3 regions of the Mesorhizobium sp. M7A.F.Ca.US.010.02.1.1 genome follow, and region 3 is predicted to be linked to each of the others. Evidence: predicted binding sites of a transcription regulator. Region 3 holds the regulator's gene; each other region holds the start of a gene.
What was found. The regulator PhoB, encoded in region 3, activates phosphate uptake and scavenging genes when phosphate is short. The targets are predictions, from matches to a motif close to TGTCATNNANCTGTCAT.
Positions count from the first base shown of each region.

Region 1 (4,204 bases), on a different contig from region 3:
CCGCGCAACACGTGCCTGCACCATGCCGATATCAAATGCGCCGCAGGCCATGAACGGCAGCGCTGCGCCGGAAACATCCTGATGCGTCGTTCGCTCCAGTATTTTGCGCGCGTTCGGCCCGGTCAGCAGAAAGCCGCTCATCGTGTCGGACAGGTCGGCGACGGTGACGCCTTCAGCCGCATGGCTCTCGAACCAGCGCATGTGGAATTCCCGGAGATAGTAGGAGCCCATCAGCCAATAGCTGCCGCCGCCCCAGTTGAAGACGGTGAGGTCGCCCTTCAGCCGTCCGTCAAGACCGAGCATTGGCGCCAGGCCGGCCCGTCCGGGTTTCGGCAGCTTGCAGGCGAGCAGCCGGTCGAGCCAGGCTTCCGCACCTGGCCCCGCCACCGCATAGCGCGAATAGGCCGAGATATCGACGAGACCGGCGGCGCGCCGCACCTGCAGCGCCTCGTCGCCGACGATGTCGAAGGCGTTGGAGCGCCGCAGCGTCGTGTTCTCGGCAAATCCCATCGGCGCGAAATAGGCCGGGATTTCCAACCCCCAGGAAGCCGTCCATTCGCATCCCGCGGCCGTCATGCCGTCATAGGCGCCGGGGCGTTTCAGCGGCCGGCCGGCGGGCAGCCGTTCATTGGGAAAGGTCATGACGAAGCGGCGCGAATAGAACTGGCGCGTGGTCTGCTTGAGATATTCCCGGTTGGCGGCGAAGGCGCCGTAGCGGGCGATGTCCATGCCAAAAATGTCGGCCTGCGGTTCGCCGTAAATCATCCATTCGGCCAGCGACTTGCCGACGCCGCCGCCCTGGCTGAAACCGGCCATGACGCCGCAGGCGACCCAGTAATTCTTCAGCCCCCGCACCGGCCCGACAATCGGATTGCCGTCCGGGGTGAAGGTGAAGGCACCGTTGACCCATTTGCGGATGCCGGCAGTCGCCAGGCAAGGGAAGCGCTCATGCGCCTTGGCGAGTTCCGGGCTGATGCGATCGATGTCTTCCGGGATCAGCTCGATGCCGTAGTCCCATGGCGCACCATCCATGTTCCAGTGCTTCGGATTCTGCTCGTAAACGCCCAGCAGCACGCCCTTGCGCTCCTGCCGGAGATACGAAAAGCCATCGAGATCGACGGCGATGCCGATTTCCCTGTCCAGCGCCGCGATCTCGGGAATGTCCTCAGTGATGAAATAATGGTGCTCCATCGGCGTCACCGGCAGGTCGACGCCGGCCATGCGGCCGAGCTGCTTTGCCCACAGCCCGCCGGCATTGACGACATGCTCGGCGATGATGGTGCCCTGCTCCGTGATGACATCCCAGCGACCGTCGGCGCGCGGCTTCAACTCGACGACCCGGTTGCGCAGGATGATGTCGGCGCCGCGCTTCTTCGCAGCACCCGCATAGGCATGCGTCGTGCCGTACGGGTCGAGATGGCCTTCGTTGGAATCATGCAGCCCGCCAAGCACACCGGTGACGTCGACGATCGGGCAGATCGTCTTGATCTCATCGGGCGTTACCAACCTAGCGGTCTCGATGCCGACCGACTGGAACACCGCCCAGGCCGATTTCAGCCACTCCCAGCGCGCGGGATCGCTGGCGATGTTGACGCCGCCCTTCATGTGCAGGCCGATATCCCAGCCGGATTCGGCCTCGATCTCCCGGTAGAGATTGATGGTGTAGTCCTGCAGCGCCGCCACGTTGGGATCCGCGTTGAGCGAATGGAAGCCTGCCGCCGCGTGCCACGTCGAACCGGCCGTCAGTTCGGCGCGCTCGATCAGCGCCACATCCCTCCAGCCGAACCGCGTCAGGTGATAGAGCACCGAGGCTCCAACCACGCCACCTCCGATGACGACTGCGCGGTAGTGCGACTTCAAGGCTTCCCCTCCACGGTTAGTCCGAAGGCTGGAGCATATATTCACTGGACATAAGTGTCTAGTGCCGCGCGCGCGCATCGTTTTTCGTCGACCGCCGGCATGCACCGCGCGCTGTCACGTAAGCATCATGTTCGCGCCGTAGACCGCGTTTCGGGGAGGCCTGCGCGGCATCATCGATGTCGCGCCTCGCGGCACATCCGTCACAAAGAGGATTATCCATGAAACACCTGTACCGAACCGCGTCGCTCGGCGTCGCGCTGGCCTTGTTCACCGCCTTGACGCCGGCGCTCGCCGACAGCACCGCGACCGTCGGCGGCCTCGTCAACAAGGGGCTGGTCGGTGTCGGCCGCATCCCGGCCGCTCAGCGCGACAAGTTCGGCGAGACCTTCGGCTCGGGCTCCGGCATGGCGATCGACACATCAGGCTGGACGCACGGCGCCGATGGTTACAAGGGTTCGCTCTGGCTGCTGCCCGACCGCGGCTACAATGTCGTCGGCACCACCGACTACCGGCCGCGCCTCAACACCATCGGCATAGAATTCATGCCGACCGCATTGGGTGCCGCACCCGCTGCCGGCCAGGAGCAGACGGGCGTCAAGGCGACGCTCGCCGACACCATGCTGCTCACCGACGACAAGGGCGCTGATGCCACCGGCCTCGACCCGCTCAACGGCGTGCGCGCGGCAAGCGGCGACATGCCGATCCTGCCGCAAGCCGACAATGGCAAGCTGGCGCTCGACAACGAGGCGATCGTGCGGCTGCCCGACGGTTCGATGTTCATCTCCGACGAATACGGCCCGAACATCTATCGGTTTTCCGCCGACGGGCATCTGCTGTCGGCAACCCAGCCACCGGCCGCCCTCGTGCCGATGCGCCACGGCACGCCGAACTTCGCCTCGGACAATCCGGGACCCGGTGCCGCCGAGCCCGATCCGAAGGATCCCGAAACCGGCCGCCAGAACAACCAAGGCCTCGAAGGCATGGCAATGACGCCAGACGGCAAGTTCCTGATCGCCGTGCTGCAGTCGGCGCCCCGGCAGGACGGCGGCGATTCGCCCGCCACGCGCCAGAACACCCGCGCCCTGGTCTACGACGCATCCGACCTCGGCCATCTCAAGCTGGCGCATGAGTATGTCGTGCCGCTGCCGGTGTTCAAGGATGCCAAGGGCAAGACCAAGGTCGCCGCGCAGAGCGAGATCGTGGCACTGTCGGATCAGACCTTCCTGATGCTGGCGCGCGACAGCGGCAACGGCCAGGGGCTGAAGGGCCACACCTCGCTCTATCGCCAGGTCAACGTCGTCGACCTATCCACCGCGACCGACATCGCCGGCGGCGCCTTCGACGCCGCTGACAAGCCGGTCGCCCCCAAGGGCGTCGTCGACCCATCGGTGACACCGGCCAAGCTGACGCCATTCATCGACATCAACGACAGTGCCGAGCTCGGCCGCTTCGGCCTGCACAATGGCGCGCCCAACGACCAGGATAACCTGTCCGAGAAGTGGGAGGCGATGTCAGTGGTCAGCGTTCTGGATCCGAAGCTGCCCGACGACTACTTCCTGTTCGTCGCCAACGACAACGACTTCCTCGCCCAGGACGGTTTTCAGGTCGGCGCGCCCTACAAGGCCGAAGACGGCGCCAATGTCGACACCATGTTCCTGGTCTATCAGGTCACGCTGCCGGGTCTGGCCAAGAAGTAACCACCACTGCCCGGGCGGGCGCGCTTGGCGCGTCCGCTGGGGCTCGCGGCTGGGCATGAACGGGGCAGCGGCCTTTCAACCGTGCGGCGCGTTCGCAAGGGTGCATCTCGGTCCCGCCTGCGATATCATCGTGGACTGGATCCAAATCACCATCCGCCGAGCTGCCCGCCATGGACGAAAAAATGCCCGCGCGCCGGGGCACCGGCGACCTGACCAGCGGCCCGATCCCGCGCACGCTTCTGCTGTTCGCCCTGCCGGTGCTCGGCTCCAACGTGCTGCAGTCGCTCAACGGTTCGATCAACGCCGTCTGGGTCGGCCGTTTCCTCGGCGAATCGGCGCTGACCGCCACCTCCAACGCCAACCTCGTCCTGTTCCTGATCCTCGGCACTGTGTTCGGCATCGGCATGGCGGCCACCATCCTGGTGGCCCAGTCGGTCGGTGCCCGCGACCTGCCCGAGGCGCGCCGCATCGTCGGCACCAGCGCGACGTTCTTCTTCCTCGTCTCGGTTGTCTTCGCGGTCTGCGGCTGGATCTGGGTCGACGCCATTCTCAACACGCTCGGCACACCGGCCGATGCCTTGCCGCTGGCGCGCTCCTATCTGCGCATCATCTTCGTCGCCGTGCCGATGATGAACCTTCTGTCCTTC
Region 1 is NZ_RZRV01000007.1:209,593-213,796, reverse strand. It holds gene EOA19_RS10410 (FAD-dependent oxidoreductase) at 1-1,860, opposite strand, end outside; gene EOA19_RS10405 (esterase-like activity of phytase family protein) at 2,079-3,557, shown strand; gene EOA19_RS10400 (MATE family efflux transporter) at 3,740-4,204, shown strand, end outside.
Region 1: a site for PhoB is predicted at 1,973-1,989, ahead of EOA19_RS10405 (esterase-like activity of phytase family protein). Genes of this name have one in related genera too.

Region 2 (4,204 bases), on a different contig from region 3:
CGGTCCGGTGCGGTTCGACCAGATGACCAGCGGCGTCTCGTGGTGTTCGAGGGCGGCCTCGGGCGACGCTTCCTTGCGCGGCGCGACATTGTCCTTGAGGAAGCCGGTTTCGACGTAGACCGGCCCCAGCGGCGGCAGATGGTCGCCGAAGAAGGCGATCACGGTGGGGCGGGAGCGTTTCTTGGCCCATTCGACGAGGCGTTCGAGACCGCGATCGGCATCGGCTGAGCCCTCGGCGTAACTGAGCAGCGATTCGCGCGCCCACTGGCTGATTGGCGCCTGCACCGTGTGCGTCGGATTGTAATAGCGGTTCGGCTCGTAGGGACCGTGGTTCTGCAGGCTGACCGCAAAGAAGAACACCGGCTCATCGCTGGCGTCAGCCTCGCTGATGATCTCGTCGGTCATCGCGGCATCCGATGCCAGTGGCCCGCGTTTTTGCATTGGCGGCAGCGTCTCTTCCGACTTGAAATCGTTGAAGCCGAAATCGGCATAGACCGCGCCACGGTTCCAGAACCAGTTGGTACCGGGATGGATGGCGCGCGCCCGGTAACCCTGGCTCTTCAGGAAGGTCGCGAGCGAAGGCGTCGGCGTGCGCACATATTGCTGATAGGGGATGCTGCCTGCCGGCAGGAACGCGTTGGAGAAGCCGGTCAGCGCCTCGAACTCGATATTGGCGGTCATGCCGCCGAACTCCGGCGAGAACATCGAGCCCGAGCGCAGCGCCCGCACATTGGGGATTGGATCTGGCGTGATGGTGACGCCAGGCAACCTGGTCGGATCCCAGAAGGATTCGCTCATGACGATGATGATGTCCGGCTTCTCGGCCGGCACCGAGGCGGTCACACCGGGCCTGGCTATCGCTGCGATCGCCTTGTCGGAATAGCCCGGCGGCGCCGAGACATGCGCCATCGGCACATTGAGCGCAAAAGCCAGCGCAAAGCCGTTGGAGGCATAGTTTTCCTTCTGGTCCCACATGATCGGGATGATCTGCAGCCGATCCCTGGTCCAGGAGAAGGTGGCGTAGTCCATGATCGAAACGAAGAAGGCGAGCAGCGGCACGGCCAGCGTCAGCCGGGCAAGGCGGCCCTTGCGGCTGAGCGCGGGAACCTTGCGGCGCCACAGCCGCCAGCCGTAGACGAGCAGCGACAGGCCGGCGACGATGCCGACGACCATGGCGAGCGCGGTTATCGGCCGGTCGCGCACCAAAAGCGGCAGCAGCGCGAAGATCTGGCGGGCATAGAGGAAATCGGTGGGATAGAGCGGATCGCCGAGATAATGCGACTTCTGGTGGCCGACGAAGGCAAGGGATAGCGTCAGCGGCGCGACGATCATCAGGCTCTGATGGCTGCGGCCGAGCACCGCATCGAGGCCGATCAGGATCAGCGCGAAGACGACGATGGTGGTCCAGCCGGGCTTCAGCGGCTGCAGGAAGAAGGAGACGGTGCCAGCAAAATCGCCGCGCACGATCAGTTCGATCGCAAACACCAGGACAGCCGCGATCGCCAGGCTGACAAGCCCATAGCGCACGACCGGCCATCTCCTGCCCGGCAGATAGCCGGTGGAGGGGTCGTCTTCCAGGAACTGTGGCGCGGGCTTGCCGGCGCGTTTGTAACTCTTTGCCACTTAAACTTCCCCACCCAGCGACAAACACGTCACTCGATTGTCATGGAATTGTCACGCAAAGCTAGCGCCTGTGGCCAAAATAAGAAGAGCCAGCAAACGAATCGTGAGCGGTTTTCATCAGGAGTGATCGCCAAAAAGCCTTTCGGAACAGGCACTCGGCGGATGAGGCGGCCGTCGGGCAGGGTCAAACCGGGCTTGACTTGGCGCCCCGCCATGCCTCACAGGCAAGAAAAACTCGTCTATCAGGCAAGCAAAACCAGCCCTTGGGAGCCCTCGCATGGCCGTCGCATTCACCTTTCCCGGACAAGGCAGCCAGGCGGTCGGCATGGGCAAGGATCTCGCCGACGCCTTCCCCGAAGCGCGCAGGGTCTTCCAGGAAGTCGACGACGCACTTGGTGAGAACTTGTCGAAGCTGATCTGGGAAGGGCCGGAAGAGGCGTTGACGCTGACCGCAAACGCGCAGCCGGCACTGATGGCGGTGTCCCTGGCCGTGATCCGGGCGCTGGAATCGCGCGGCTTCTCGCTGAAAGGCAAGGTCACCTATGTCGCCGGTCATTCGCTGGGCGAATATTCGGCGTTGGCCGCTGCTGGCTTCGTTTCGGTTGCCGATGCCGCCCGGTTGCTGCGCATACGCGGCAATGCCATGCAGGCGGCGGTGCCGGCCGGCGAGGGCGCCATGGCGGCGATCATCGGATTGGAACAGGCCGATGTCGAAGCAGCCTGCACCGAGGCATCCAAAGGGTCGGTCTGTCAGATCGCCAACGACAATGGCGGCGGTCAGCTGGTTATTTCCGGAGCCAAGGCCGCGGTCGAACTGGGGGCGAAACTGTGCACGGAAAAGGGCGCCAAGCGTGCGCTGATGCTGCAGGTCTCCGCGCCTTTCCACTCCGCGCTGATGGCGCCCGCGGCCGACGTCATGCGGGAAGCCCTGGCCGGCGTGACAAAGAATTCGCCGGTGGTTCCCGTCCTATCCAATGTCACGGTTAGCCCGACCAGCGATCCGGACGAGATCGCCCGCCGCCTTGTCGAGCAGATAACCGGCCGCGTGCGTTGGCGCGAGACGGTGGAGTGGTTCGGCGCGAACGGCATCACCACGCTTTACGAAATCGGTGCGGGCAAGGTGCTTTCGGGCCTGGCACGGCGCATCAACCGCGATATCACCACCGCGTCGATCGGCACCGCGGCTGAGGTCGAGGGGGCGTTAGCGGCGCTTGGTTGAACGGCTTGACTTGAATTCGCTGATGCGCGGCCACATGAATACGTGCATCGCAACTAAGGTGGGGCATGTCCACATCGATCCGTCTTTCTCCTGAGATCAGGCTGCGCCTGGATGCTCTCGCGTCCAAGACTGGGCGCAGCAGAGCCTATCATATGCGTGAGTTCATTGAGCGCGGCCTTGAGGACGTAGAAGACTACTACCTTGCCGCCGAGGTGCTGGCACGGATCAGGAGCGGCGAGGAAGGTATTATGAAAGGCGACGACTTCTGGGGCAGTGATGTCTACAGATAACCGTTATCCGGTTTGAGAGAAGGAAAAGACATGTTCGAATTGACTGGCCGCAAGGCGCTCGTCACCGGCGCATCGGGAGGCATCGGCGAGGCGATCGCCAGGATGCTGCATGCGCAGGGCGCGATCGTCGGCCTGCATGGCACCCGCGTCGAGAAACTGGAAGCGCTGGCTAGCGAGCTTGGCGACCGGGTCAAGCTGTTCCCGGCCAACCTGTCGAACCGTGACGAGGTCAAGGCGCTCGGCCAGAAAGCCGAGGCCGATCTCGAAGGCGTCGACATCCTGGTCAACAATGCCGGCATCACCAAGGACGGGCTGTTCGTGCGCATGTCGGATGCCGACTGGGACACCGTGCTCGAAGTCAACCTGACCGCCGTGTTCAGGCTGACCCGCGAACTCACCCATCCGATGATGCGCCGCCGCCATGGCCGCATCATCAACATCACCTCGGTGGTCGGCGTCACCGGCAATCCCGGCCAGACCAATTATTGCGCCTCAAAGGCCGGCATGATCGGCTTTTCCAAATCGCTGGCACAGGAGATCGCCACCCGCAACATTACCGTCAACTGCGTCGCCCCGGGCTTCATCGAATCGGCGATGACCGACAAGCTCAACGACAAGCAGAAAGAGGCGATCATGGCGGCGATCCCGACGCGGCGCATGGGCACCAGCGTTGAAGTCGCGTCCGCCGTCGCTTATCTCGCCTCCAACGAAGCCGCCTACGTCACCGGCCAGACCATCCACGTGAATGGCGGCATGGCGATGATCTGACGAGGTTCGGCAGCAACGCCGGCGGGTTGTGAAAAGAGACCATTTCGGCTTGGACCTCAGCTATTTTTCGTGTAATGCGGCCCGCAACCCGGCGGTTCGGGCAAAAACCGGTCCGTAGTCGTTGCGTTTCCGGCAGGACCATCTTTCAGCTTGATTAGCGGCATTCTGCCCGCTAACGAAGACAGACAAACAAAAGACGAGGATGCCCAAATGAGTGACACCGCAGAGCGCGTCAAGAAGATCGTCATCGAGCACCTTGGCGTCGATGCCGACAAAGTGACGGAGCAGGCGAGCTTCATCGATG
Region 2 is NZ_RZRV01000047.1:35,706-39,909, reverse strand. It holds gene EOA19_RS30350 (LTA synthase family protein) at 1-1,623, opposite strand, end outside; gene fabD (ACP S-malonyltransferase) at 1,901-2,842, shown strand; gene EOA19_RS30340 (ribbon-helix-helix protein, CopG family) at 2,908-3,132, shown strand; gene fabG (3-oxoacyl-[acyl-carrier-protein] reductase) at 3,163-3,900, shown strand; gene EOA19_RS30330 (acyl carrier protein) at 4,111-4,204, shown strand, end outside.
Region 2: a site for PhoB is predicted at 1,662-1,678, ahead of EOA19_RS30350 (LTA synthase family protein). Genes of this name have one in related genera too.

Region 3 (4,204 bases):
GTTCTCAACGCTGAACGGATGGACCGAACTCGTCGGGCCATAATTGGCGTCGATATACCACTGCAACTCACCATTGCTGCTCAACGTGCTGCCGTTCGGCGCTCCCCACCAGAAATGAATTCCAGGTGCCGTCCTGCCCGTCCCGAAGGCTCAGCGTGTTGAAATCGTCGGAGAAGGACAGCGTCATTGCGGACTTGTCGATCGGAAGTTCGAACTGGGTGGGCTGCAGCTTGTCGATGGTCGTATTCTTGAACACCAGGATCTCGTCGGATCCGAGGTTCAGCATCACGTTCGATTCCACCTGGACCATCTGTGAACGGACGGCATCGAACGAAGTGAAGTCGTAGCCGTCAAGCCGGACCGCATCGGTCGCACCGAAGTCGAAGATAAGATCGCTTCCATTACCTTTGGAGATGGCGAAAGTATCGGCGCCATCGCCGCCGATCAGGACATCATTTCCCTTGCCGCCATCCAGCGTCTGGTGACCCGACCCGCCCTTGATGATGTTGTCCACCGCATTTCCGAACGCAAATCGGTTGGTGCCGGTAACGACGAGGTTCTCGAAATTGTCGGGGAGCTTGTAGCTCATCCATGTGTCGATCGTGTCGATCCCTGCCCCAGGATCCTCGACCACCTTATTGTTGGTGGAATAGAGATGATAGTAGTCGTCGCCGGCGCCACCGTAGATCGTGACAGTGACGCCGGTGTCTCCCCAGAAGGAGTCGTTGCCGGAGGTGCCATGCAGTTCCGGTCCAGACCCGGTGGCCGAGAACCAATGAGTGGAAGCGCCGGTGTAGGCAAGAGGGATGCCCTTGGCGTTTAAGACCGTGCTCATCAGAAATCCTTCCTCATGGTGTCCGACCTGGTCAAAGGTCCCGCGACCGCTTCCAAGCAACGCTGCAAAGAACGAGATCGTTCCACGGAATCGTCATTAGATCCGAGATCGCATTGAACAATCGACGGACAAGCGATGAATAAAGAGGAGAGGACTCGCAATAATTTGAAGTAATTTATTAAAATTGTATATTTCTGCAGAATGCGCGTCATCCGACGAACGTATATCTAAATTAACTCAAAGTCATTCTTGCGTGGCTTTCTGGTCGGAGCCTGCGGGCAAGATGGCGACGTACCAAGTAATTCGCCGTGGTTCCTGCGGCCAGCCGGGGCCCAATAGAGAGTTTGGGAGATCGAGGAACGCCAGAAGCTGCCTGTCGCTTTGGTCCAAATGCAGTCATTCGAAACCTGATGAGGATGACCGCTCCTGTCGTCACGTGCTCGCTCCCCATCGATGAGACGAGTGCAACATTCCACCGGCTGTTGGCGACCGCGTGCTAATCGAGTTTTCCCGATCTATCGGGACGGAACAGCCACCTAGTCTTCCCTGATCGCGTAGCCCGCCCCACGGATCGTGCGGATGACATCAGGCATGCGGCCGTTGTTGACCGCCTTGCGCAGCCGCCCGACATGTACGTCGACCGTGCGCTCGTCAATGTAGATCGTTTCGCCCCAGACATTGTCGAGCAACTGGCTGCGCGAGAACACGCGGCCTGGATGGCGCATCATGAATTCGAGCAGGCGGAACTCGGTCGGTCCGAGCCGGATCTCGCTCTTCTTACGATAGACCCGGTGCGATTCACGATCGAGCAAGATGTCGCCGACCTTTAGCACGCTGGACAGCACTTCCGGCTTGGCGCGGCGCAACAGCGCCTTGACCCTGGCCATGAACTCCGGCGTCGAGAACGGCTTGACCAGATAGTCGTCGGCGCCGGTCGAGAGGCCGCGCACGCGGTCGCTTTCCTCGCCGCGCGCGGTCAGCATGATGATCGGCAGCCGCTCGGTCTCTGGGCGCATTCTTAGCCGGCGGCAGAGTTCGATGCCGGAAACCGCCGGCACCATCCAGTCGAGCACGAGAAGGTCGGGAACGTTCTCCTGCAGCCGGATCTCGGCCTCGTCGCCGCGCGTCACCACCTCGACCTGGTAACCTTCGGATTCAAGATTGTAGCGGAGCAGCACGCCTAGCGGCTCCTCATCCTCCACCACCATGATGCGTGGTGCGATCATCGGCTGGTCACCCCTGTTATGCCGCTGGCGCGGACATTGCCGTCTCGTCCTGCTTCGGACGATTGGCTGGCAACTGCGTGCCGGTCAAAACATAATAGGCATTTTCGGCGATGTTGGTCACGTGATCGCCGATCCGCTCGAGGTTCTTGGCGCAGAACAACAAGTGCGTGCACGCCGTGATGTTGCGGGGATCTTCCATCATGTAGGTCAGCAGCTCGCGGAACACCGAGGTGTATTTGACGTCGATGCGTTCGTCATTGTTTCTGAGCGTGGCAAGCGCTGCCGCGTCAGCGGCGGCATACTCGTCGACGACCCCCTGCACCTGGATCAGCACCAGTTGCGCCATCGCGTCGATCGAATGCGAAAGGTCGTGCGGCGTGACACTCAGCCCGACAGTGCCGACGCGCTTGGCGATGTTCTTGGCAAGGTCGCCGATGCGCTCAAGGTCGCCGGCCATGCGGATCGAACCGACCACCGCACGCAGATCGTTGGCCATTGGCTGGCGCTTGGCGATCAGCGTGATGGCGCGATCGTCCAGCTCGCGCTGGCGTGCATCCATGATGGCATCATCGGAAACCACGCGCTGCGCCAGCGCATTGTCCGAATTGAGCAAAGCCCTGGTCGAGCCACTGACCATCGAGCGGGCGAGATCGCCCATGTCGCGGATCAGCTGGCTGATCTGCTCCAGATCCTCATCGAAAGATGCGACGGTATGTTCACCCATGATCTTCGTCCCTCGTATGCCTGAGCTCAGCCGAACCGGCCGGTGATGTAGTCCTGGGTGCGTTTGTCGTCGGGGGTGGTGAACATCTTGTCGGTGGCGCCCTCCTCGACCAGATAGCCTAGATGGAACATCGCGGTGCGCTGCGACACGCGTGCTGCCTGCTGCATCGAATGGGTGACGATGACGATCGTATAGTTCTGACGCAGTTCGTCGATCAGTTCCTCGACGCGAGCAGTGGCGATCGGGTCGAGCGCCGAACACGGTTCGTCCATCAGGATCACCTCGGGTGACACGGCGATGGCGCGTGCAATGCACAGACGCTGCTGCTGGCCACCGGAAAGACCCGTGCCAGGTTCTTGCAAACGGTCCTTGACCTCGTTCCAGATCGCCGCCTTCTTCAGGCTCGACTCTACGATCTGATCCATGTCGGCCTTGCGCTTGGCCAATCCGTGGATGCGCGGACCATAGGCAACGTTCTCGTAGATCGATTTGGGGAACGGATTGGGTTTCTGGAACACCATGCCGACGCGCGCCCTGAGTTCGACGACATCGATGTTCTTGTCGTAGATGTCTTCTTCGTCGAGCGTTATCTTGCCGGTTACCCGTGCTGAATCGATGGTGTCGTTCATGCGGTTGAGGCAGCGCAGGAAGGTGGACTTGCCGCAGCCGGAGGGGCCAATCAGCGCCGTCACCTGGTTCAGGCGGACGTCGAGATCGACGTCGAACAGCGCCTGCTTCTCGCCATAGAACACGCCGACCTTGTCGCCGCGCATTTTGATCACTTCGTTCGACTTCATCTTGTCGCCCACTGCGTTTTCAAGGGACTGTTCGGTCATGATGTTCATACCAAGATGCCTTTTTTCTACCAGCGCCGCTCGAACCGACGCCGAAGCACGATCGCGGTGATGTTCATGGCCATGAGGAAGACGAGCAGGATGATGATGGCGCCGGACATACGCTCGACGAAGGCGCGTTCGGCCTCGTTCGCCCACATATAGATCTGCACCGGCAGCGCGGTGGCCGGATCGAAAGGCGTCGTCGGTGGATCGGCGACGAAGGCGACCATGCCGATCAGCAGCAGAGGCGCGGTTTCGCCGAGCGCACGCGCTAGACCGATGATGGTGCCGGTGAGGATGCCGGGCGCGGCAAGCGGCAGGATGTGCTGGAACACCATCTGCATCTTGGAGGCGCCAAGACCGAGAGCCGCCGAGCGGATCGACGGCGGCACCGCGGCAAGTGCGGCGCGCGTCGCGATGATGATCGTCGGCAGCGTCATCAGTGTCAGCACCAGGCCGCCGACGAAAGCGGCGGAGCGCGGCATGCCCAGGAAATTGATGAACACCGCGAGGCCGAGCAAGCCGAAGACGATTGACGGCACCGCGGCCAGATTGTTGATGTTGACCTCGATAAGGTCGGTGA
Region 3 is NZ_RZRV01000029.1:13,853-18,056, reverse strand. It holds partial or broken gene EOA19_RS24375 (family 16 glycosylhydrolase) at 1-835, opposite strand, end outside; gene phoB (phosphate regulon transcriptional regulator PhoB) at 1,372-2,061, opposite strand; gene phoU (phosphate signaling complex protein PhoU) at 2,078-2,785, opposite strand; gene pstB (phosphate ABC transporter ATP-binding protein PstB) at 2,812-3,630, opposite strand; gene pstA (phosphate ABC transporter permease PstA) at 3,648-4,204, opposite strand, start outside.